Regions from separate parts of the Rhizobium hidalgonense genome, predicted to be linked through region 2. Evidence: predicted binding sites of a transcription regulator. Region 2 holds the regulator's gene; each other region holds the start of a gene.
What was found. The regulator HrcA, encoded in region 2, represses chaperone genes, less so after heat shock. The targets are predictions, from matches to a motif close to GTTAGCACTCNCNNNNNGNGAGTGCTAAC.
Positions count from the first base shown of each region.

Region 1: groES (co-chaperone GroES) is a predicted target of HrcA. The motif match lies at 3,193-3,221, and genes of this name have one in related genera.
Region 3: groES (co-chaperone GroES) is a predicted target of HrcA. The motif match lies at 4,212-4,240, and genes of this name have one in related genera.

Region 1 covers NZ_CP054028.1:1,068,841-1,076,316, reverse strand. The annotation lists gene FFM81_RS26295 (helix-turn-helix domain-containing protein) at 1-133, opposite strand, end outside; gene FFM81_RS26290 (hypothetical protein) at 200-373, opposite strand; gene FFM81_RS26285 (hypothetical protein) at 750-995, opposite strand; gene groL (chaperonin GroEL) at 1,055-2,683, opposite strand; gene groES (co-chaperone GroES) at 2,729-3,043, opposite strand; partial or broken gene FFM81_RS26270 (aspartate-semialdehyde dehydrogenase) at 3,325-3,583, shown strand; gene FFM81_RS26265 (hypothetical protein) at 3,693-3,899, opposite strand; gene FFM81_RS26260 (general stress protein) at 3,940-4,533, opposite strand; gene FFM81_RS26255 (hypothetical protein) at 4,561-4,878, opposite strand; gene FFM81_RS26250 (sensor histidine kinase) at 5,192-6,214, opposite strand; partial or broken gene FFM81_RS32885 (blue-light-activated histidine kinase) at 6,515-6,704, shown strand; gene FFM81_RS26245 (NAD(P)/FAD-dependent oxidoreductase) at 6,837-7,476, shown strand, end outside.
Region 2 covers NZ_CP054027.1:3,952,010-3,959,485, forward strand. The annotation lists gene FFM81_RS19220 (helix-turn-helix domain-containing protein) at 1-377, shown strand, start outside; gene metK (methionine adenosyltransferase) at 555-1,793, shown strand; gene trmB (tRNA (guanine(46)-N(7))-methyltransferase TrmB) at 1,802-2,503, shown strand; gene FFM81_RS19235 (BQ00720 family protein) at 2,728-2,985, opposite strand; gene FFM81_RS19240 (Hsp20 family protein) at 3,033-3,458, opposite strand; gene FFM81_RS19245 (nucleoside hydrolase) at 3,749-4,693, shown strand; gene grpE (nucleotide exchange factor GrpE) at 4,725-5,357, opposite strand; gene hrcA (heat-inducible transcriptional repressor HrcA) at 5,466-6,554, opposite strand; gene rph (ribonuclease PH) at 6,681-7,400, shown strand; gene FFM81_RS19265 (VOC family protein) at 7,397-7,476, shown strand, end outside.
Region 3 covers NZ_CP054027.1:3,473,918-3,481,393, reverse strand. The annotation lists gene FFM81_RS16875 (DoxX family protein) at 1-53, opposite strand, end outside; gene FFM81_RS16870 (glutathione binding-like protein) at 264-974, shown strand; gene FFM81_RS16865 (hypothetical protein) at 1,104-1,550, opposite strand; gene groL (chaperonin GroEL) at 2,147-3,787, opposite strand; gene groES (co-chaperone GroES) at 3,858-4,154, opposite strand; gene FFM81_RS16850 (TIGR01459 family HAD-type hydrolase) at 4,441-5,289, shown strand; gene FFM81_RS16845 (bifunctional riboflavin kinase/FAD synthetase) at 5,304-6,287, shown strand; gene ileS (isoleucine--tRNA ligase) at 6,576-7,476, shown strand, end outside.

The sequences.
Region 1 (7,476 bases), on a different replicon from region 2:
CACGCTCGGCCGCCTCGATTTCGTCGACCGTCAGGCCAGTCGTGATCGCCAGATCTTCCAAGCTGTAGCCCTTGGCGAGTCGACCTTCTTGCAATGCAGTAGTCGCCTCGATATTCCTCGAAAGGTGATCCATCGTCTTCTCCGATTTTTTGAAATTGAATTCTTGCACGAGGATCCATTCCTCGATGGCAGCCGGCGTTCACTTCTGCGGCGTCGCTTCCGAAGATGCAAGCCTGAGCTGACGCAGCCGCTCGGTCTTTTCTTCGCGACGCTGGCGTTCTTCGGCGGCTGATTCCTGCGCAATCATGTTCGTCCGCTCGACCGCGGCCGCGCGTTGGCCGACGGTCAAGGTTCTTTTGATCCTCGATACCATGTTATATCCATCTAAGAGAGTTTACCGATATATGGTGGTCAGATCCCAGATCCCCAATACATAGCTGCTCTTCGCTAGGCGCGTGGGTCAGCCTGGTGACTGTCGGGAGCCGTGCTCGTTTATCGGTCGCCGTATCGATGGTCCTTGTCGTAACGGGCGTAACAAAGGCAGCGATGCCAAGCAGGATCGCAAATATGCCCCGCAGCGCCCATGAGGCCAGCATGGCCCGGATGATCAAAATGCATGGCCGAGCGCAACAGATGCGCGGCGCTGATTGTTGCTACGGCACGCTCGGCTGCAGAATTGCTGTCAGTTCCCTTTCTCATGTTCCGACTCCACGAATATAGACCAATGGACTTTGTCGACGCTCCTATGGTCACGCTGCCTGGGCAGGCTGCTTTTCGAGCAGTCCGCGCGCGCCCTGAACCATGGTCTTCAGGTGCTCGGGATTGTGAACACCCTGTCGATAAAGCTCCACCACGATCGCCGCGATGCGTTCGGCTTCTTCAGAATTGCGAGGCACGTCCGCCATCGTACTGAGGTCATCGAAGACGTGCTGGCAGATTTCGAGATCGCGGGAATCGAACGGCACTTGCGACCTCTTGATGATCGTTTGAACCATTTGTTCCTCCACTGCTGGAGGCCCGCCCTTGAAGGAAGGGCGGGCCGGCGTCGATTGCCTTAGAAGTCCATGCCGGCACCGGTGGGGATCGCCGGAGCGGCTTCCTTTTTCGGTTTTTCGGCGATCATGGCTTCCGTCGTCACCAGCAGGCCGGCAACCGATGCTGCATCCTGGAGCGCGGTGCGCACGACCTTGGCCGGGTCAATGACGCCCTGCGTATAAAGGTCGCCATATTCGCCGGTTTGGGCGTTCCAGCCGTAGGAGAAGTCGGACTTCTCGCGCAGCTTGCCGACGATGACGGAGCCTTCGGCGCCGGCGTTTTCGGCGATCTGACGGACAGGGGCCTCTATCGCACGTCGGACGATGTCGACGCCGACACGCTGGTCCTGGTTGGCCGTAGTGAGATTGTCGAGCGCCCTGACGGCCCGCAGCAACGCCACACCGCCGCCAGGGAGAATGCCTTCCTCGACGGCCGCCCGGGTCGCATGCAGCGCGTCGTCGACTCGGTCCTTCTTCTCCTTTACCTCGACTTCAGTCGAGCCGCCGACACGGATGACGGCAACGCCGCCGGCGAGCTTGGCCAGGCGTTCCTGCAGCTTCTCGCGGTCGTAGTCGGATGTCGTTTCCTCGATCTGCGCGCGAATCTGGGCAACGCGGCCATCGATCTCCGATTTAGAGCCGACGCCGTCGATGATCGTCGTGTTTTCTTTCTCGATCGTAAACTTCTTGGCGCGACCGAGCATGTTGAGCGTGACATTCTCCAGCTTGATGCCGAGGTCTTCGGAGATGACCGTGCCGCCTGTGAGGATGGCAATGTCTTCCAGCATCGCCTTACGGCGATCACCGAAGCCCGGAGCCTTGACAGCAGCGATCTTAAGGCCACCGCGCAGCTTGTTGACGACGAGGGTCGCAAGAGCTTCGCCTTCCACATCCTCGGCGATGATGAGGAGCGGCTTGCCGGACTGCACAACAGCTTCGAGGACCGGCAGCATCGACTGTAGGTTGGAAAGCTTCTTCTCGTGGATGAGAATATAAGGATCCTCGAACTCGACGCGCATCTTCTCGGCGTTGGTTACGAAATAGGGGCTGAGATAGCCACGGTCGAACTGCATGCCTTCGACGACTTCAAGCTCGGTTTCGGCCGTCTTGGCTTCCTCGACCGTAATGACCCCCTCATTGCCAACCTTTTCCATTGCCTCGGCAAGATACCGACCGATCTCATCGTCGCCATTGGCTGAAATCATGCCGACCTGGGCGATCTCCGAATTGTTGGAAATCTTGCGCGCGTTGGTCTTCAGTTCCTTGACGAGAGCGTCGACAGCAAGGTCGATGCCGCGCTTCAGGTCCATCGGGTTCATGCCCGACGCCACCGCCTTGGCGCCTTCCTTGACGATCGCCTGTGCGAGAACCGTCGCGGTGGTCGTGCCGTCGCCGGCGACATCATTGGTCTTGGAGGCGACTTCGCGCAGCATCTGGGCGCCCATGTTCTCGAACTTGTCTTCGAGTTCGATTTCCTTGGCGACCGAAACCCCATCCTTCGTTATGCGGGGTGCGCCGAAGGACTTGTCGATAACGACGTTGCGGCCTTTCGGGCCAAGCGTCACCTTCACAGCGTTGGCAAGCACGTCGACCCCACGCAGCATGCGTTCACGGGCATCGGTGTGGAACTTGACTTCTTTCGCAGCCATTTCTTTAACTCCTAATAGGCAGCTAGCTTAACGAATGGGTCGGTCTCAGGCGGCCCGCTTCTGCGCCGCCGGGGCTTCAATGATTCCCATGACATCGCTTTCCTTCATGATCAGCAGGTCCTCGCCGTTGATCTTGATCTCGGTGCCGGACCATTTGCCAAACAGGATGCGATCGCCAGTCTTGACGTCGAGCGCCTGGACCTGGCCGGTGTCGTTGCGTGCACCCGGGCCGACGGCGATGACCTCGCCTTCCTGAGGTTTTTCCTTGGCTGCATCGGGAATGATAATTCCGCCCTTGGTTTTCTCTTCGGACTCAACCCGGCGGACAAGAATGCGATCATGAAGCGGTCGGAACGACATGTTTTCCTCCGATGGACAAACAATGATGACGTTGTTCCCCTGGCCGGACCGGATGACCAATCCGGGCGGGTGCAAAACCTCAGTCGAGCGTCCTGCGCGAGATGATTTGGTTTGGCGGTTTTTTGATTTCAAGACGTCAAAACAAAAAAATTAGCACTCTTCATTGGCGGCTGCTACCGCACTGGAAAGGAAACAATAACGTGGCGTCGAGCATTCGAGAAATCGTTGATGGCTGCAAAAAATTGCGCCACCTTCAGATTGCTACGACACGGAGATCGAGCATGCGATATTCATCGGATCTGGGAGCGTCAGCTCACTGGTTATGGCCTTATCACCGCGCATATTCTCTATTGCATTCCCCTCCAATCCCTCCCGCAGACTCATGTCTGGCAGGATTACGATCTGGCTCCCGATTTCCCCGAGATGCAGAAGCTCCTCAACTACTGGCAGGCCTTGACGGGCCTGGGTTCCGTGCGTTCGCATCTTGATCGGACCGGACGACTGGCGCACGCGTTGAAGGGCGAGTTCAAGCTGCACTGAGACGTGAATCCGGATTTCGCGTCTCTTTTTTTCAAAGAGCGAGTTGGGATCGCGCAAACGAGTTGCTCGCAGTGACGAAAAAAGAGCCTCGACGGGGCGATGGAGGATTTCAATGGCTATGGGTATCCGCGCACCAGAGATGATCTGAAAACCAGATCGCTGATTGTTCCGATTGCACGAACCTCACGTCTTTTTCTGGCATTTCCCTGACGGGGGCTCGCAGACCAGCGGTGCTCACGGTGGCAGGCACATTGCCGGCGAGACCGGCTCCGCCGACCGTGACACCCAGATCGAAAATTTCGCCGGTCTGCCGCATGAAACGCGCGCCCACCGCTGGGCGCGCGGATCCATAGAGGTTAAAGGCGGTAACGACTACGTTCGCGTTCGATCTGTTCCGGGCCATAGGGGTCGAGCGTGTCGTCGAACCTGGTCCAACCCTCTTTGGTGTAGGCGGCACGGCGTGCAGCCGGGTCGACCCAGTTGGAGCGCTTGAGGATTGCTTCTGCTTCTGGGACAAGCGCGTCCTCAACCCTCGCAGTGACCAACGAGCCGCCCCGGCGGACACCTTCAGCATAAACATTTGCATCCTCGTCAGACACACCGGAACTCGTCATTGCGCCGATGATGCCGCCTGTCGCACCGCCGGCGACCGCACCGGCGGCAGCGCCGGCAGCGGTTGCCGCCAGCCAGCCGGCTGCGACGACCGGGCCAACACCAGGAATGGCCATCAGGCCAAGGCCCGTCAGAAGGCCGCCGGCGCCGCCCACAACTGCGCCGATGCCGGCACCTGCGCCCGCACCCTCGCCTGCATTCGAATGCTCGCCGTGGCGGTTGTCGGCATTGTTGGAAACGATGCTGATGTCGCTAGAAGGAACGCCGGCGGCTTCAAGCGCGCTGACTGCAGAACTGGCGTCGGTATAATCATCAAAAAGTCCAGTTACGGTTCTCATGGTTATTCTCCGGAAGGATTTGTTGCGTTACTTGGCGACGATGTTGCCCTGGTAGTCGAGAGCGATCACGACGGCCTTGCCGTCCTTCATGCCCGACGCCATCCAGATGCCCTTGTCATCCTTCTTGAGGTCCTTGACCTCAGTATAGCCGGCCTTTTCAATACGGTCCTTGGCCTGACCCTCGGTGAAGCTGTTGGCGCCTTCCACCGGGGCGGTCGGGTTGTTTGAGTCAGGAGTTGCGACGGCCGGCGTCTTGCCGTCACTTGTCGTTGCGGGCGCCGTCTGGGCCACGGCTGACAATGCCGAAGCGCCCAGAAGCGCTGCGGCGAAAATAAACGTTTTCATGGGATTTCCTCTCGTGCCGAATTATCAGATTCGCGAGTTAGAAACCCCAGATGAGCTTCTTCGTTCCACCGTCCGAAAATAAAGCGCGAATGCTTTTCCTTGCCTGATTTGCAGTGAACTCGAATGTCCGGCGCGCGGACTCGCACAGCAAACGCGACGGGATCGAGGGCGGTGCCAAGATTGCGCAACCAAGTCGCGTTGTGAATGCTGCGGTGGGATGGCGACGAGGGGCAGAGCGAATCCGCCCGATACCGAACGAAGCCCCTTAGGATCGCGCTCTCATCGCAGCTGATCCAATGGCTTGTGCACTAAACTAGCTCTGAGAGTTGGAACAATTTTGATCCTGCAGGCTCTGGAGCGATGCGTCGAGGCTCAGTACCAGGCCCGACGGGGCATAATCAACAGCGACCTTTCCGAAAGCAGACAGGCTGGAATAGATGAGCCGGGAGCCGAAGCCCCTCCTTTTCGGAGCTTCCACAGCCGGGCCGCCGCGCTCTCGCCAACGCACGTCGAGGCGATTGTCGCCCGCTTCTCGACGCAGGGACCACTCGATTTCGACCACCCCGGTATCCGCTGACAGGGCCCCATACTTCGTCGCGTTCGTGACAAGCTCGTGCAGCACAAGAGAAAACGCTAACGCAGCCTGGGGGTTCAGTTCGACGGTGGGACCACGTGCTTTGAAACGTTCCGATCCAAGTCCGAGATTGCTCGCGGTCGCCTCGACAATCGCGTCCATTGTCGCAGACAGCCAGTTCTTCTGCAGCAGAATGTCATGAGCGTGGGCATAGGCGTTGATGCGCGCCAATATCGACTGCTCGGCGTCCTCCATGCTGATGGCGCTTCTGAAGGACTGGCTGATAATAGCCTGAACGACGGACAGAGTATTCTTTATCCGATGCGAGAGCTCGTGCATTAGTACGCGCTGTCGTTGCTCATTTTCTCGCTGCTCGGTTCGATCCCTGAGTATCTTCAGGAAACCTTCGAGTTCGCCGTCATCCGACCTCAGCGCCATCAACTGGCCCGATGCCCAGAATAACGAACCGTCCTTTCGAATGTGCCATCTTTCGTCATCTGCATGGCCCTCGGCCAAAGCCGCGGTCATCTCTCGCAGAGGTACCCCCGTCTCCCGGTCCGCCGGCGTAAAGATTACGCCGATGGGCTCGCCGATGACTTCGGCCTCGTCCCATCCGAGGATCCGGCGCGCACCTTCATTCCATGTGGTCACCCTGTGATCGAGATCGACGGAGATGATCGCATATTCGATGGCACTCTGGAGGATAGCTTCGAGAAAGCGTTCTCGTGCGCGACTGGAATTGAAATAGGGGTTCATGATCATGTTACACGCCTGATCCACCAGGTCACGAGCTGATGACTTTCTCAACACTATACCGGACATCGCCGTATTACCATCGAAGCTGCAATCTTTCCGTACGGAGGCCGATCGATGTGAGCTGAAAAGATGATCAGCCTGGGAAACAAAGCATCGCGCCTGACGTTGTTTGTCGACGTCTTATAAGCGTGGAAGCATCGCGAGCCTTTTAACAAAAAAATTGCAAGGAGAATCAGTTTGGCATCGTCAAAAGCAGCCTTGGATGATCGGAAGGAGCTAGCAGCCATCGCATTTGAACGAACAAGGATGCCGATAGTCATCGCTGAGCACGTTCAGGATCTGCGATCGTGCTGGCAAACAAATCGTCCTAGAGCTGATGGGATACTCCGCAGAAGAGGTGCTGCCGCAATCCGTCTCCTTCATGGGGCAAGCGACATCTCCTATCGCCGTCGCCGAAATTAGAGCGAGCATCGCCGACGAACGCCAGGCCAGCGTGCTTTGCCAATGAAGGAGCAGCTAGAGAAAATTCCACCAACGGCAACACTCTTGTCGACTCGCATTGAATCTCCCGGAACTGCGAAGCCTTGGCAAGGTTGGGGGTGCCGGGTTTTTAAGAGGAAATCAATCGATGACGAACACGCTCGCAGAGCTGGATGCCCTCGTGATTGGGGCCGGGCCGGGTGGGATGTCAGCCGCCCTCTATCTTGGGAGGTTGAACCGCAGCGTTCTCGTCGTCGACTCTGGTCGCAGCCGCGCGCTGCTTATTCCGCTCTCGCGAAATCATCCGGCTTTCCCCGAAGGTATTGAGGGTGCTGAATTGTCGAGACGCATGAGAAGGCAGCTGCAGAACCTCGGTATAGCGATCGTGGCAGAGGCGGTATCGCAGGTGCGAAACGACGCTACTGCGGGCTTCATCGTTGACTACGCAGGCTGCCAAGTACACGCCAAAAATGTGATCGTCGCGACCGGCGTTGAAGATAATCTGCCGCCGATTGAGGACGCGGAGCTTCTCACCCGCTCGGGACATCTGCGCTTCTGCCCGATTTGCGATGGCTACGAAATCGCTGGGCGACCAGTCGTCATCATCGGCACGACAGAGGGTGCCGCTTCGGAGGCCGGGTTTCACCGATCGTTCTCGCGCGAGATAACAATTGTGACGCTCGGCGAAAGAACGGACTTCAGCGCCGCAACCATGTCTCGCCTTATCGCTGACGGTATCGCCCTACGTCGCGAGGAGTTGACAGGCTGCGTACGTCGCGAGAAAGGCA
Region 2 (7,476 bases):
TTGGCAGCCGCATTCGCCTTCGCCGAACAATGCTGGGCATGAGCCAGGAAAAACTCGGCGAAAGCCTCGGCATCACCTTCCAGCAGATCCAGAAATACGAAAAGGGCACCAACCGCGTCGGCGCAAGCCGTCTGCAGAATATCTCGAACATCCTCAATGTTCCGGTTTCCTTTTTCTTCGAGGACGCGCCCGGCGAACATTCCGGTGCCGGCGGCGGCATGGCCGAAGCTTCGAGCTCAAATTACGTCGTCGATTTCCTCTCCTCTTCCGAAGGCCTGCAGCTCAACCGCGCCTTCGTGAAGATTTCCGATCCGAAGGTTCGCCGCAAGGTCGTGGAGTTGGTCAAGGCTTTGGCTGCTGAAGCCGACGCCGACTGAACCACCTCCCTCGCAAAATCCGAAAGGCGGTCGAAAGGCCGCTTTTTTGCGTTTTTGGGGCAAAATTTGTCACTTTGACGCAGATATAAAGATATATTTATGTCCTTCTGCGCTTGTCATCGAGCCGCGAACTGAGTACCTACTAGCTAGCTTTTGTTCTTTGAGGGGAATCCCGGAATGCGCGCGAATTATCTCTTTACCAGCGAATCTGTTGCCGAAGGTCATCCGGACAAAGTCTGTGACCGCATCTCCGACGAGATCGTCGATCTGGTCTACCGCGAAGCGGCCAAGACCGGCGTCAATCCGTGGGGCGTGCGCATTGCCTGCGAAACACTGGCGACCACCAACCGCGTCGTCATCGCCGGCGAAGTCCGCCTGCCGCCGAGCCTGATGAAGAAGGACAAGGACGGCAAGGACGTCATCAATCCGTCGAAGTTCAAGGCCGCCGCCCGCCGCGCCATCAAGGATATCGGCTACGAGCAGGACGGCTTCCACTGGAAGAAGGCCAAGATCGACGTGCTCCTGCACTCGCAGTCGGCCGACATCGCCCAGGGCGTCGACAGCGCCGCCGACCAGCAGGGTGACGAAGGCGCCGGCGACCAGGGCATCATGTTCGGTTACGCTTGCAAGGAAACGCCAGACCTGATGCCGGCTCCGATCTATTATTCCCACAAGATCCTGCAGCTGCTCGCGGTTGCCCGCAAGAAGGGCGACGGCGAAGTCGCCAAGCTCGGTCCCGACGCCAAGAGCCAGGTGACGGTGCGTTACGTCGACGGCAAGCCGTCGGAAGCAACTTCGATCGTGCTTTCGACCCAGCATCTCGACGAGAGCTGGGATTCGACGAAGGTCCGCGCCGTCGTCGAGCCCTATATAAGAGAAGCGCTCGGCGAACTGAAGATCGCTGACGATTGCAAGTGGTACATCAACCCGACCGGCAAGTTCGTCATCGGCGGACCGGACGGCGATGCAGGCCTCACCGGCCGCAAGATCATCGTCGACACCTACGGCGGTGCCGCTCCGCATGGCGGCGGCGCATTCTCCGGCAAGGACACGACGAAGGTCGACCGTTCGGCCGCCTATGCCGCCCGCTACCTCGCCAAGAATGTCGTTGCTGCCGGCCTTGCCGACCGCTGCACGATCCAGATTTCTTACGCGATCGGCGTTGCCCAGCCGCTGTCGATCTATGTCGACCTGCACGGCACCGGCAAGGTCAGCGAAGATCAGATCGAGGCGGCGATCCGCAAGAACATGGACCTGTCGCCGACCGGCATCCGCCGCCATCTCGACCTCAACAAGCCGATCTATGCGAAGACCTCCGCTTATGGCCATTTCGGCCGCAAAGCCGGCCGCGACGGCTCGTTCTCCTGGGAGCGCACCGATCTGGTGAAGGCGCTCAAGGAAAGCGTGAAGGCCTGAGATAAAGCATGACTGATATGGAACGCCGCGGCCGGGCGACGGAAGCCTTCTTCGGTCGCCGCAAGGGCAAGGCCCTGCGCGAACAGCAAGCCGAAACGCTGAACAGCCTGCTGCCGGGATTCCTTATCGATCTCTCGGCGGCTCCACCGGAGCCGCTGACATCCCTCTTCCCGGCTCCGGTCGAAAAATTGCGGCTGGAAATCGGTTTCGGCGGCGGCGAACACCTGATCCACCGCGCCCTGGAGAAACCCTCCATCGGCTTCATCGGCGTCGAGCCCTTCGTCAATTCCATGCAGAAACTGCTGTCTCGCATCGGTGAGACCGGAGCACGCAATATCCGCGTCTATAACGACGACGCGACGCAACTGCTCGACTGGCTGCCGGACGCTTCGCTCGATCAGATCGACCTGCTCTATCCCGACCCCTGGCCGAAGCGGAAGCACTGGAAACGCCGCTTCGTTTCGAAGACCAATCTCGACCGCTTTCATCGCGTGCTGAAGCCCGGCGGCCTGTTCTGCTTCGCCTCCGACATCGACACCTATGTCAACTGGACGCTGCTCAAATGCGGCGACCATAGCGGCTTCGACTGGATGGCCGATAATGCAGCGGACTGGCTGACGCCTTACGAGGGCTGGCCGAGCACGCGTTACGAGGCCAAGGCCCGGCGTGAGGGCCGGTCGTCAGCCTACCTGACGTTCCGGAAGATCTGAATCCGGCGCTGGAAGCTGTTGAAGGACGATCGTGAAGCCGTGCCGTGCGGCACTAACGACGATCAGTTTATCCCGAAGCAGCATCGCTGCAAATGCCTGATGGCATTTCGTTTTTCATAGTCCTGTAAGGCGATATGTCGCGACATCCGTCGCGAGCACCGCTAATCGGCTACAACGACCACGCACCGCAAGAGCGGTGAAACGCGACAGGCACTATTGAACGGTCAGTGCAGACTGACCGTCTTCAGTTCGTCCTCGGCAGCCTTGAAGAAGGTGCTGGAGCGGTTGTCCGTCAAGAGGATCGGCGTGCCGTCGGCGCCGAAGAGTGCCCAGAGATCGACGTTCGGATCGATATCCGGCGCCTCTGGAAAACACTTGGCGACCTCTTCGGTGCGCATCTTTCTGATATAGGCGACCTCGCCGCTGCCGATGTGGGCAAGCTCGGATTTGGTCAAGTGAGACGTGGCTTCTTTCATCAACATTCCTGTTCCTCCGGAAGAAGGGACCAACGGTTCGACAAACCGTTGTGCTACTGTGAAACCGAAATGTTAATTTTCTTGACCATGCGCGCGGGTTCCGGACGAATTAGATCGACGGAGAGCAGACCGTTCTTCAGACCGGCTCCCAACACCTGCATGCCGTCGGCAAGAACGAAGGTGCGCTGGAACTGGCGGGCGGCGATGCCGCGATAGAGATAGTCCCGTTCCCCCTGTTCCACCTGACGGCCGCGAATCAGAAGCTGGTTCTCCTCGATGGAAACATCGAGTTCCTCCTCGCCGAAACCGGCCACAGCCAGCGTGATGCGCAGACGTTCCGGCGCGCCGCTATCGGCGCCGATGCGTTCGATATTATAGGGGGGATATCCGTCGCTCGCCTTGGAAATGCGCTCCAGTGTCTTTTCCATGGCATCGAAGCCCAGAAGCAGCGGGCTGGCGAAAGGGGTAATGCGGCTCATCTTTTTTCAAGTCCTTGATGCAAGCGACCATCCCGGACCTTAAGCGCAGCATCCGGATGCCGCTAATATGGGGACAGCAACCCGGCGCTGCAAGGCACAGGCGGCCGGTTGGCGCCGCCTGATCGATTTCAGCCTTCTCGATTTTAAGATGGCCGCTGGCGTCCTTGCTTGACAAAGAGCTGGCTGCCTCGCATCAAAACGTGCCGGCGCGAAATGTGCTGATTTGTGACGGGAAATGAATAAATGCTGCATGCCGAGACAACCGGCATAGCGAGGGATGGGACGATCGAATGACAAGCGTGAGAAAGATCATCATCGACACGGATCCCGGCCAGGACGACGCGGCCGCCATCATGCTGGCGTTCGGCAGCCCCGACGAGCTTGAGGTGCTGGGGATCACCACGGTTGCCGGCAACGTGCCGCTTTCGCTTACCAGTCGCAATGCGCGCATCGTCTGCGAGCTCTGCGGCCGGCCCGAGACCAAGGTTTTCGCCGGCGCAGACAGGCCGATCGCCCGCAAGCTGGTGACCGCCGAACATGTGCACGGCAAGACCGGTCTCGACGGTCCTGACCTCGCCGAACCGACGATGGCGCTGCAGCCCGGCCATTCCGTCGACTTCATCATCGAGACGCTGCGCCGCGAGCCTGAGGGCACGGTGACGCTCTGCACGCTCGGACCGCTCACCAATATCGGCATGGCCTTGCAAAAGGCCCCCGACATTGCCCCGCGCATCCGCGAATTGGTGATGATGGGCGGTGGCTTCTTCGAGGGCGGCAACATCACGCCAGCGGCCGAATTCAATATTTATGTCGATCCCGAGGCCGCCGATATCGTCTTCCGCTCAGGCGTGCCGATCGTGATGATGCCGCTTGATGTGACGCACCAATTGCTGACCCGCAAAGACCGGGTAAAGCGCATGGCCGAGATCGGTACGGCGCCTGTTAAGGCGATGGTCGAGATGCTGGAATTCTTCGAGCGCTTCGATATCGAGAAATACGGCTCGGACGGCGGGCCGTTGCATGACCCGACCGTGATCGCCTACCTGCTGAAGCCGGAGCTTTTCAATGGCCGGGACTGCAATGTCGAGATCGAGGTCGGCTCCGAACTCACCGCCGGCATGACGGTCGTCGACTGGTGGTACGTCACCGAGCGCAAGCGCAATGCAAAAGTCATGCGCCATGTCGATGCGGACGGCTTCTTCGATCTTTTGATCGAACGTTTCGCCCGCATCTGATTTCGGCGTCCTTCAACAAAGGGAAATGGTCTCAGGCGTCCTTCTCGTCAAAGACGGAATTGGTTTCGGCTTCGGCCGCCTTCGGGCCGCCCTTGGCGACGCCGACCATGGCCGGGCGCAGCACGCGCTCGCCGATGGAAAAACCTGCCTGTACGACCTGGACGACCGTGTTGTTCGGCACCTCGGGGTTCGGCACCTCGAACATCGCCTGATGGAAATTCGGGTCGAACTTCTGGCCGATCGGCTCAAGCTTGCGAACGCCGTGGCGCTCGAGCGCCGACAGCATGGCGCGCTCGGTCATCTCGACACCCTCGATCAGGGTGGTCAGGCCGGCATCGGCCGCATCCTTGGCCTCCGGAGGGATCGCATCCAGCGCCCGGCGCAGATTGTCCGAGACGGCGAGCATGTCACGCGCAAAACCGGCGACGGAATAGGACTTGGCATCCTTCACCTCGCGCTCGGTGCGCCGGCGCAGATTGTCCATCTCGGCGGCTAGGCGCAGATAGCGGTCGCGCAGCTCGCCGTTTTCGGCTTTCAGAAGCTCGAGCGGGTCCGGCTGCGAGGCCTCTTCCTGCGCAATATCGTTCTCGACGTAGGCGGCAGCGTCGGCTGCGGCATCGGCCGCAGTTGCGTCAGGTCCGTTTTTCGTCGTGTCATCGGTCATGACGGTCTCCGGTTGGTGTCTTCAGATGCGCCCGATATCGAGGTTTGACCGAAAAAAATCAAGTCTGCGTGACAAAGAAGCGAAAATTCCGCCGTCTTCGTCAAACTGTCAAAGCGGATTGCGCGAAAGCCGGGAAACGAGCTGGGCGGTATAGTCCACCATCGGCACGATGCGGGAATAATTGAGCCGCGTCGGGCCAATGACGCCGACGGCGCCGACGATGCGATCGTCATCGTCACGATAGGGCGCGACGATGAGCGACGAGCCGGAGAGCGAGAACAGCTTGTTTTCCGAGCCGATGAAGATGCGCACGCCCGAACCGGTTTCGGCGAGATTGAGGATCTCGATCAGGCTGTCCTTCTTTTCGAGATCGTCGAACAGCAGGCGGAGCCGGTCGAGATCCTCGGCGCCGGCGAGACCTTCGAGCAGGTTGGCGCGGCCGCGGATGATCAGCTGCGCCGGCTTGCCCTCGTCCGGGCTGCCGGCCCAGACGGCGATGCCGCGCTCGACGAGATCCCGCGACAGGGCATCGAGTTCGTGCCGGACGTTATCCTTCAGCTGGCTTAATTGTTTGCGCAGCTCCGGCAGGGTCTGGCCGGACATGTGGGCATTGAGAAAATTCGCCGCCTCCGCCAGCTGCGAGGAGGTGACGCCCGCCGGCAGCTCGATGATGCGGTTCTCCACCTGATCGTGATCCCCGACGAGCACGGCCAGCGCCTTTGTCGGTTCCAGCCGGATGAACTCGACATGTTTGAGCACCGGATCGCTTTTCGAGGTGATGACCAGGCCGGCGCCGCGCGAAATGCCCGACAGCATGCGGCTCGCCTCGTTCATCATCGATTCCACCGGATTGCCGCCGCTTTCGGCCCGCACCTGACGGTCGATGCTGGCGCGGTCCTCGGCCGAGAGGTCGCCGACCTGCATGAAGGCATCGACGAAGAATCGCAGGCCGATCTGGGTGGGCAGCCGGCCGGCGCTAATATGCGGCGAATAGATCAGGCCGAGATCTTCGAGATCGCTCATGACGTTGCGCACCGAGGCCGGCGACAGCGACATCGGCAGCAGGCGGGACAGATTGCGCGAACCGAGCGGCTCGCCGCTCTCCAGATAGCCTTCGACGATGCGGCGAAAAATTTCCCTGGAGCGCTCGTCGAGCGCAGCAACGGCATCCGAAACCGATGTCGACCTGATGCCCATGAACCTCTCGAACCCGCGCTGATGATACTGCCCAAAGTTAAGTCAAACTTGCACCCGTGGCAAAAGGGAATTTGCAAATGAGCGCCGCCAATCGTAGAAGCGGTCAACAAACCCCAGGAGATAAGAATGCGGCCTTCAGGCAGAAAAATCGACCAGATGCGCAAGGTTTCGTTCGAGCGCAATTTTTCCAAGCATGCGGAAGGCTCCTGCCTGGTGAAGTTTGGCGATACGCATGTGCTTTGCACTGCGAGTCTCGAAGAAAAAACGCCGCCATGGCTGCGCAATACCGGCAAGGGCTGGGTCACGGCCGAATACGGCATGCTGCCGCGGGCGACCGGCGAGCGCATGAAACGCGAGGCGGCCGCCGGCAGGCAGGGTGGCCGCACCCAGGAAATCCAGCGGCTGATCGGCCGGTCGCTGCGCGCCGTCGTCGATCTGCAGGCGCTCGGCGAGCGGCAGATCACTCTCGATTGTGACGTCATCCAGGCGGATGGCGGCACCCGGACAGCCTCGATCACCGGCGGCTGGATCGCGCTTTACGACTGCCTGAAATGGATGGAAAGCCGCAACATGATCAAGGTCGACCGGGTCCTGAAGGATCATGTCGCCGCCATCTCCTGCGGCGTTTTCGCCAGCCAGCCGGTGATCGACCTCGATTACCTCGAGGATTCTTCGGCCGAGACCGACGCCAACTTCGTGATGACCGGCGCCGGCGGGATCGTCGAAATCCAGGGGACGGCCGAAGGTACGCCGTTTTCCGAAGAGGAATTCACCTCGCTGATGGGTCTTGCCAAGAACGGCATCGGCGAGCTCGTCGCCCTGCAGAAACAGGCGATTGCGGGATGAACTCCATGCTGGAAGGCATGCTGGAAACGGCGCTCTATGCGCGGGATCTCGATGAGGCCGAGGCGTTCTACGAGAA
Region 3 (7,476 bases), 480 kb from region 2:
ATGAACATGAAGGAAAGAAGAATGCGGGCAATCAGGATGATGGCGTTCGACATGGATGGTCTCCGTTTGAAGGACTCTGGAGATCTGGGTGCCCCGGCACCGGTGGACCTCGTATGCCACCTATGTCGCCTTTTTCTTCTTTTATGGAAAGATAAACGAAAGGGGACAGTTCGTTCAATAATATGAAACGATGTCCTGCCCGCCGTCGCTTGCCCTTTCACGAAGCCGGTCTCTTATGGTCGGCTGATAACATGGAGAATCCAATGGCAGATCTGTCCGCATTTCCGATCACGACGCGCTGGCCAGCGAAAAATCCCGACATCATCCAGCTCTATTCCCTGCAGACCCCGAATGGGGTGAAGGTCTCGGTCGCCCTCGAAGAGCTCGGGCTCGCCTATGAGCCGCATTATATTTCCTTCGCCGCCAGCGAGCAGAAATCCCCAGAATTCGAATCCCTCAACCCGAACGGCCGCATTCCGGCGATCATCGATCCGAACGGCCCGGACGGCAAGCCGATCGGCCTGTTCGAATCCGGCGCCATCCTGCTTTATCTCGCCGAAAAAACCGGCAAGCTCATCCCTGCAGGCGCCGCCGGCCGCTACGAATGCATCCAGTGGGTGTTCTTCCAGATGGCCGGCATCGGCCCGATGTTCGGCCAGTTCGGCCATTTCTACAAATTCGCCGCCGACAAGGTCGCCAACAATTCCTATCCGGTGGAGCGCTATCGCGATGAATCCAAACGGCTGCTCGGCGTGCTGGAAGGCCGGCTGAAGGGGCGTCAGTGGATCATGGGCGATCAATATACGATCGCCGACATCACCACTTTCACCTGGGTTCGCGGCGCCGACATCTTTTATGGCGGCCGCGAGGTTCTCGACTATGCGAAATTCCCCGCCGTCATGGACTGGCTGCAGCGCTGCATCGCCCGTCCGGCAAGCGAAAGGGGCCTGAATATACCCGTCAAGCCGGAGTAGCGGACGGATCACCGGAAAATACACAGAGCGGGCCCGGGAAGGGCTTAAGATTGCTGACTGAGCCCGCGACCTTCTCGGCGAGGACGTCGCATTCGCGCGGATGCCTGCCCCTCACTCCCTAACCCTCTCCTATCGCGAACTTATGATCTGCCTTGCGTCTTCGAGCTTGAAGCGCGGAAAGAGAAAGACGCCGACCAGGCTGCCGCTGTATTTTTCCTCGAGCCCGTTCGACTCGCCCATGCAGAAGAGCGGTTGGCGTAAGCCGTTCGGCATGATGATCGTCGTCGAAAAACAGAAGGAGGAGCAGAGCGTCGCTGCCTGCTCGAACAGTTCCAAGACGTGGCTGCGGTCTTTGCGGTCATAGCAGCGGATCAGGCTCAAGAGCCCGCATTCCCGTGCGGAGAGGCCGTGCAGCATCGCGCTCCACTCGCCGAGACGGAGCATGCCGCTCGACAAATCTCCGGTCCAGGCTTCGGAAATCGAAAACTGAGCCACCATCTCGTCATTTTGATTGTGATGCTCAAGCGAGCCGGGTGTCAAAGGTACGGCTGCATTGGCTTTGGCGATCTTAAACAAGGCGTTCCCCCGTTCGCATGCAGCTCCGCCGCCGCACGTTCGGTAAACACAAAAACAGGATCACGCAGCAGCAGGCATGATGCCCGTGCTTTTACCGGCGATCGTTGCCGCGGCCATCAGGCCTGCGGAACGTCACGGATCGTCTTTCCGCGCCCGTCTGATGGCGAGTTATCGCCGGGCGCGTCGATGGCAGCGCGGATTTATAGGAGCTTTTAAACAAACGGCAACGGCTTTTTAAGGGGTGTTCGCATCGGCATTTGTGCTCGGATGCCGGCCTCTTCATGGTACTTCTCGAGGAAGCAGCGCCGAAACACCAATTTTGCGGGCTTTGGGAGCGGTTTCCCTGCCGGTCGAGCCGCAAATCATGCCTTCACCGGCGATTTCCCGCATATTTTTGCCGACGGAAAATACGCGACGACGCAAGCCTCGCGAAAGCTTGCGACTGGGGAACGGCAACGCCGTGCTGTTAAACGGTTGCGCGGCATAAAATAGGGCGCAACGGATCGAATCGCTTGGGGCAAAAAAGAAAAGGGCGACCCGAGGGCCGCCCTTCCTGTTCCGGATGCCGGAATGGTATCAGTGCAGGCTTTCGCCTATCACATCATGTCCATTCCGCCCATGCCGCCCATGCCGCCAGGCATGCCGGCAGGGGCATCCTTCTTCGGCAGTTCGGCAATCATGGCTTCGGTGGTGATCAGCAGCGATGCGACAGAAGCAGCGTTCTGCAGCGCGGTACGAACGACCTTGAGCGGGTCGACGATACCCATCGAGATCATGTCGCCGAATTCGGACGTCTGGGCGTTGTAGCCGTAGTTGTCTTCATTCTTGTCGAGCACCTTGCCGACAACGATCGAGGCTTCGTCGCCTGCGTTTTCAGCGATCTGACGAACGAGCGACTGCAGGGCGCGGCGAACGATGTTGATGCCGGCTTCCTGGTCGTCGTTTGCACCCTTGACGTTGATCTTCGTGGAGGAGCGGAGGAGAGCGATACCGCCGCCGGGGACGATACCTTCCTGAACGGCAGCGCGCGTCGCGTTGAGAGCGTCGTCGATGCGGTCCTTCTTTTCCTTCACTTCGACTTCCGTCGAGCCGCCGACGCGGATGACGGCAACGCCGCCGGCGAGCTTGGCAAGACGTTCCTGCAGCTTTTCGCGGTCGTAGTCGGAGGTGGTTTCTTCGATCTGGGCCTTGATCTGGGCAACACGGCCTTCGATGTCGGACTTGGCGCCCGAACCGTCGACGATCGTGGTGTTTTCCTTGGAGATCGAAACCTTCTTCGCACGGCCGAGCATGTCGAGCGTAACGCTCTCGAGCTTGATGCCGAGGTCTTCGGAGATCACGGTGCCGCCGGTCAGGATGGCGATGTCTTCGAGCATGGCCTTGCGGCGATCGCCGAAGCCCGGCGCCTTGACAGCAGCGATCTTGAGGCCGCCGCGCAGCTTGTTGACGACGAGCGTTGCAAGAGCTTCGCCTTCGACGTCTTCAGCGATGATCAGGAGCGGCTTGCCGGTCTGAACGACAGCTTCGAGAACCGGAAGCATCGACTGCAGGTTCGAGAGCTTCTTCTCGTGAAGGAGAATGAAGACGTCTTCGAGGTCGGCGATCATCTTTTCCGGGTTGGTCACGAAGTAGGGGCTGAGGTAGCCGCGGTCGAACTGCATGCCTTCGACGACTTCGAGTTCGGTTTCGGCGGTCTTGGCTTCTTCAACCGTGATGACGCCTTCATTGCCGACCTTCTGCATGGCTTCAGCAATGTCGAGACCGACCTGCTTGTCGCCGTTTGCTGAAATCGTGCCGACCTGTGCAACTTCCTCAGAGGTGGAGATCTTCTTGGCCTTGGCCTGGAGATCCTTCACGACGTCGGCAACAGCGAGGTCGATGCCGCGCTTCAGGTCCATCGGGTTCATGCCGGCTGCAACGGCCTTGTTGCCTTCGCGAACGATCGCCTGGGCAAGAACGGTTGCAGTGGTGGTGCCGTCGCCGGCGATGTCGTTGGTCTTCGAAGCGACTTCGCGGACCATCTGGGCGCCCATGTTTTCGAACTTGTCTTCGAGTTCGATTTCCTTGGCGACGGAAACGCCGTCCTTGGTGATGCGCGGAGCGCCGAAGGACTTGTCGATGATGACGTTACGGCCCTTCGGGCCGAGCGTTACCTTGACTGCATCGGCGAGAATGTCGACGCCACGCAGCATCTTTTCGCGCGCGGTACGACCAAACTTGATTTCTTTAGATGCCATGATTGAAACTCCTCAATTCGAGTGTCCGGGTTCTGGACCCGTCGGCTACGTCGGAAAGGCCAGCGGCTGATCAGCCGATGATGCCCATAATGTCGGCTTCCTTCATGATCAGAAGGTCTTCGCCGTCGATCTTGACTTCAGTGCCGGACCACTTGCCGAACAGGATGCGGTCGCCAGCCTTGACGTCGAGTGCGACGACCTTGCCGGACTCGTCACGAGCGCCGGAACCGACGGCGACGATTTCGCCTTCCTGCGGCTTTTCCTTGGCGGTATCGGGAATGATGATGCCACCCTTGGTCTTGGCTTCGGACTCAACGCGGCGAACAACGACGCGGTCGTGAAGGGGGCGGAAGTTGGTGCTTGCCATTGTCTAATCCCTCGATCGAATGACATTCGCGGGCCGGAGCGGCCCACATGGATAGATGTTAGCACTCCCTTGCGGTGAGTGCTAGCGACGAGCATTTAGGGATGGCTCCAAGAGGAGTCAATGAGAGCAATCACGAATTTTTGTGCCGGAATTGTGAAGAGGCCGGAGAAATGCGGAGATTGTTGCCGAAACCCGGTGTGCTGGGCCGGCAGCGAAGAAAATTGCCTTGCCATCGCCTTGCGCCTTTGCAATGTCACCGGTGACTGAGGCAAATCGGGAATTCGGAATGGCGAGGCGCATAGAAAACTTCTCGGAGATAACAGGTCATTATGACGTGGTGCTCTGCGATGTCTGGGGCGTTGTTCACAACGGTGTCGATCCGTTTCCAAAGGCGGCGGCTGCCCTTGAAGCGGCACGCGAGAGCGGCGTCGCTGTCGTCCTCATCACCAATTCGCCGCGCCTTTCCTGGCAGGTGGTCGAGCAGCTGCGCCAGATCGGGGTGCCCGACAGCGCCTATGACCGGATCGTCACCTCAGGCGACGTCACCCGCCGGCTGATCGCCGAAGGGCCGAAGACGGTCTTTCTGCTCGGTCCTGAGCGCGACAAGGCACTGCTCGAAGGCATTGGCGTCGAGCGCACCCCCGCGGGCGAAGCACAATCGCTCGTCTGCACCGGCTTCTTCGATGACGAGACTGAGAAGCCGGAGGATTACACCGACATGCTTCTGGATTTTCAGGCGCGCGAGGTGCCGATGATCTGCGCCAATCCCGACCTCGTCGTCGAGCGCGGCCATCGCATCATCCCCTGCGCCGGCGCCATGGCCGCCTATTACGAGCAGCTTGGTGGCAGCACCCGGATCGCCGGAAAACCGCACCGGCCGATCTATGAGGCGACGTTGGCCGCTGCCCGCGAGCTTCGCGGCGATTTCCCCATCGACCGTGTGCTGGCGATCGGCGACGGCATGCCGACCGATGTTCGCGGCGCCTTGAATTACGGCCTCGACCTTCTCTACATCAGCGGCGGTATCCACGCCAAGGAATACACCTTGAACGGCGAGACCGACGAGGCGATTCTCCACGCCTATCTCGATCGGGAAAAAGCCGCGCCGAAGTGGTGGATGCCACGCCTTGCATAAAGAGAAGCCTGCCGATGACCGTCTTCCACCGCAATGAAACCCGGGAACCCTTGCCTGCCCATCTGAAGGGCGGCGTCATTGCCATCGGCAATTTCGACGGCGTGCACCGTGGCCACCAGTCTGTGCTCAACCGCGCGCTCGAAATCTCCAGGGCGCGCGGCATCCCCGCCTTGGTGCTGACCTTCGAGCCGCATCCGCGCACGGTCTTCCGGCCTGAGACGCCGGTCTTCCGCCTGACGCCGGCGCCACTCAAAGCCCGCATCCTGGAGACGCTCGGTTTTAGCGCCGTCATCGAATATCCCTTCGACTACGAGTTCTCGCAGCGCTCGGCCGACGATTTCATCCATTCGATCCTCAAGGATTGGCTCGGCGCCTCCGAAGTCGTCACCGGCTTCGATTTCCATTTCGGCCGCGGCCGCGAGGGCGGTCCGGCCTTCCTGATGAACGCCGGCCAGACCTATGGCTTCGGCGTCACCCTGATCGATGCCTTCCGCGACGAAAACGCCTATGTCGTCTCTTCGAGCCATATCCGCGCGCTTTTGAAGGAAGGCAGCGTCAGCGAAGTCGCCGGCATGCTGGGTTATCGCTATACGGTCGAGGCCGAGGTGATCGACGGCGAAAAGCTCGGCCGCCAGCTGGGTTTTCCCACCGCCAACATGCGCCTGCCGCCGGAGGTCGAACTTGCCGCCGGCATTTATGCCGTCCGCTTCCGCCGCCAGGACGGCACGCTCCATGATGCCGTCGCCAGCTACGGCCGCCGCCCGACGGTCACGGAAAACGGCGCGCCGCTGCTCGAAACCTATCTTTTCGATTTCAGCGGCGATCTCTACGGCCAGCGCTGCGCCGTCTCCTTCTTCGGCTATCTTAGACCCGAACTGAAATTCGATGGCCTCGATCCGCTGGTCGCCCAGATCAAGCGCGACGAGGAAGAGGCGAGGGCGCTGCTGGCTGGTGTCAAGCCGCTTGGCGAACTCGATCGGAAGCTTTGTTTCTCCTGAGGTCGCGTCGGTCCCGAATTTTTCGGACGCAATCGAAAATTTCGCTCGCGCCGAGGGATCGCTTGCGGCGAATTCTTCTCTTCCTTTTCCCAGCAAAAACGCCTATGAACCGGCGCTATGACGAAATTTCGGCTGGCGATCACGATGCGAATTATCGGCCCGGCCTTCCGCGCGCGCTAAGCGGCCGGGAGGTCCGGGTTTTTGGCGCTCTCACATGAGCGCTTCCGTCACCAGCTTTTTCACGCCCGCAGCGCCCCTTTCCGGGCCGCCAGAAACGATTGTCCCGATATGACCGACACAGCCGAAAAGATCGATTATTCGAAGACCCTCTATTTGCCCGAAACCGATTTCCCGATGCGCGCCGGCCTGCCGCAGAAGGAGCCGGAGCTCGTCAAGCGCTGGCAGGAAATGGGTCTCTACAAAAAATTGCGCGCTTCGGCCGCCGGCCGCGAAAGGTTCGTGCTTCACGACGGCCCGCCCTATGCCAACGGCAACATCCATATCGGCCACGCGCTGAACAAGATCCTCAAGGACGTCATCAACCGCTCGTTCCAGATGCGCGGTTACGACGCCAATTACGTGCCCGGCTGGGATTGCCACGGACTTCCGATCGAATGGAAGATCGAGGAGAAGTATCGCGAGAAGGGCAGGAACAAGGACGAGGTTCCGGTCAACGAGTTCCGCAGAGAATGCCGTGAATTCGCCGCCGGCTGGATCAAGGTTCAGGCCGAAGAGTTCAAGCGTCTCGGCATCGAGGGCGACTTCGACAATCCCTATACGACGATGAATTTCCATGCGGAATCGCGCATTGCCGGCGAACTCCTGAAGATCGCCGCCAGCGGCCAGCTTTATCGCGGCTCCAAGCCGATCATGTGGTCGGTCGTCGAACGTACGGCGCTGGCCGAAGCCGAGGTCGAGTACCAGGACTATGAGAGCGATACGATCTGGGTGAAATTCCCAGTCGTCGAAGGTCCATCCGCGCTCAAGGACGCCTTCGTGGTGATCTGGACGACCACGCCCTGGACGATCCCCGGCAACCGCGCGGTCTCCTTCTCTGCACGTGTCTCCTACGGCCTTTACGAGGTGACGGCGGCCGAGAATGATTTTGGTCCGCGTCCCGGCGAAAGGCTGATCTTTGCCGATAAGCTCGCCGAGGAATCCTTCGCCAAGGCCAAGCTGCAATACAAGC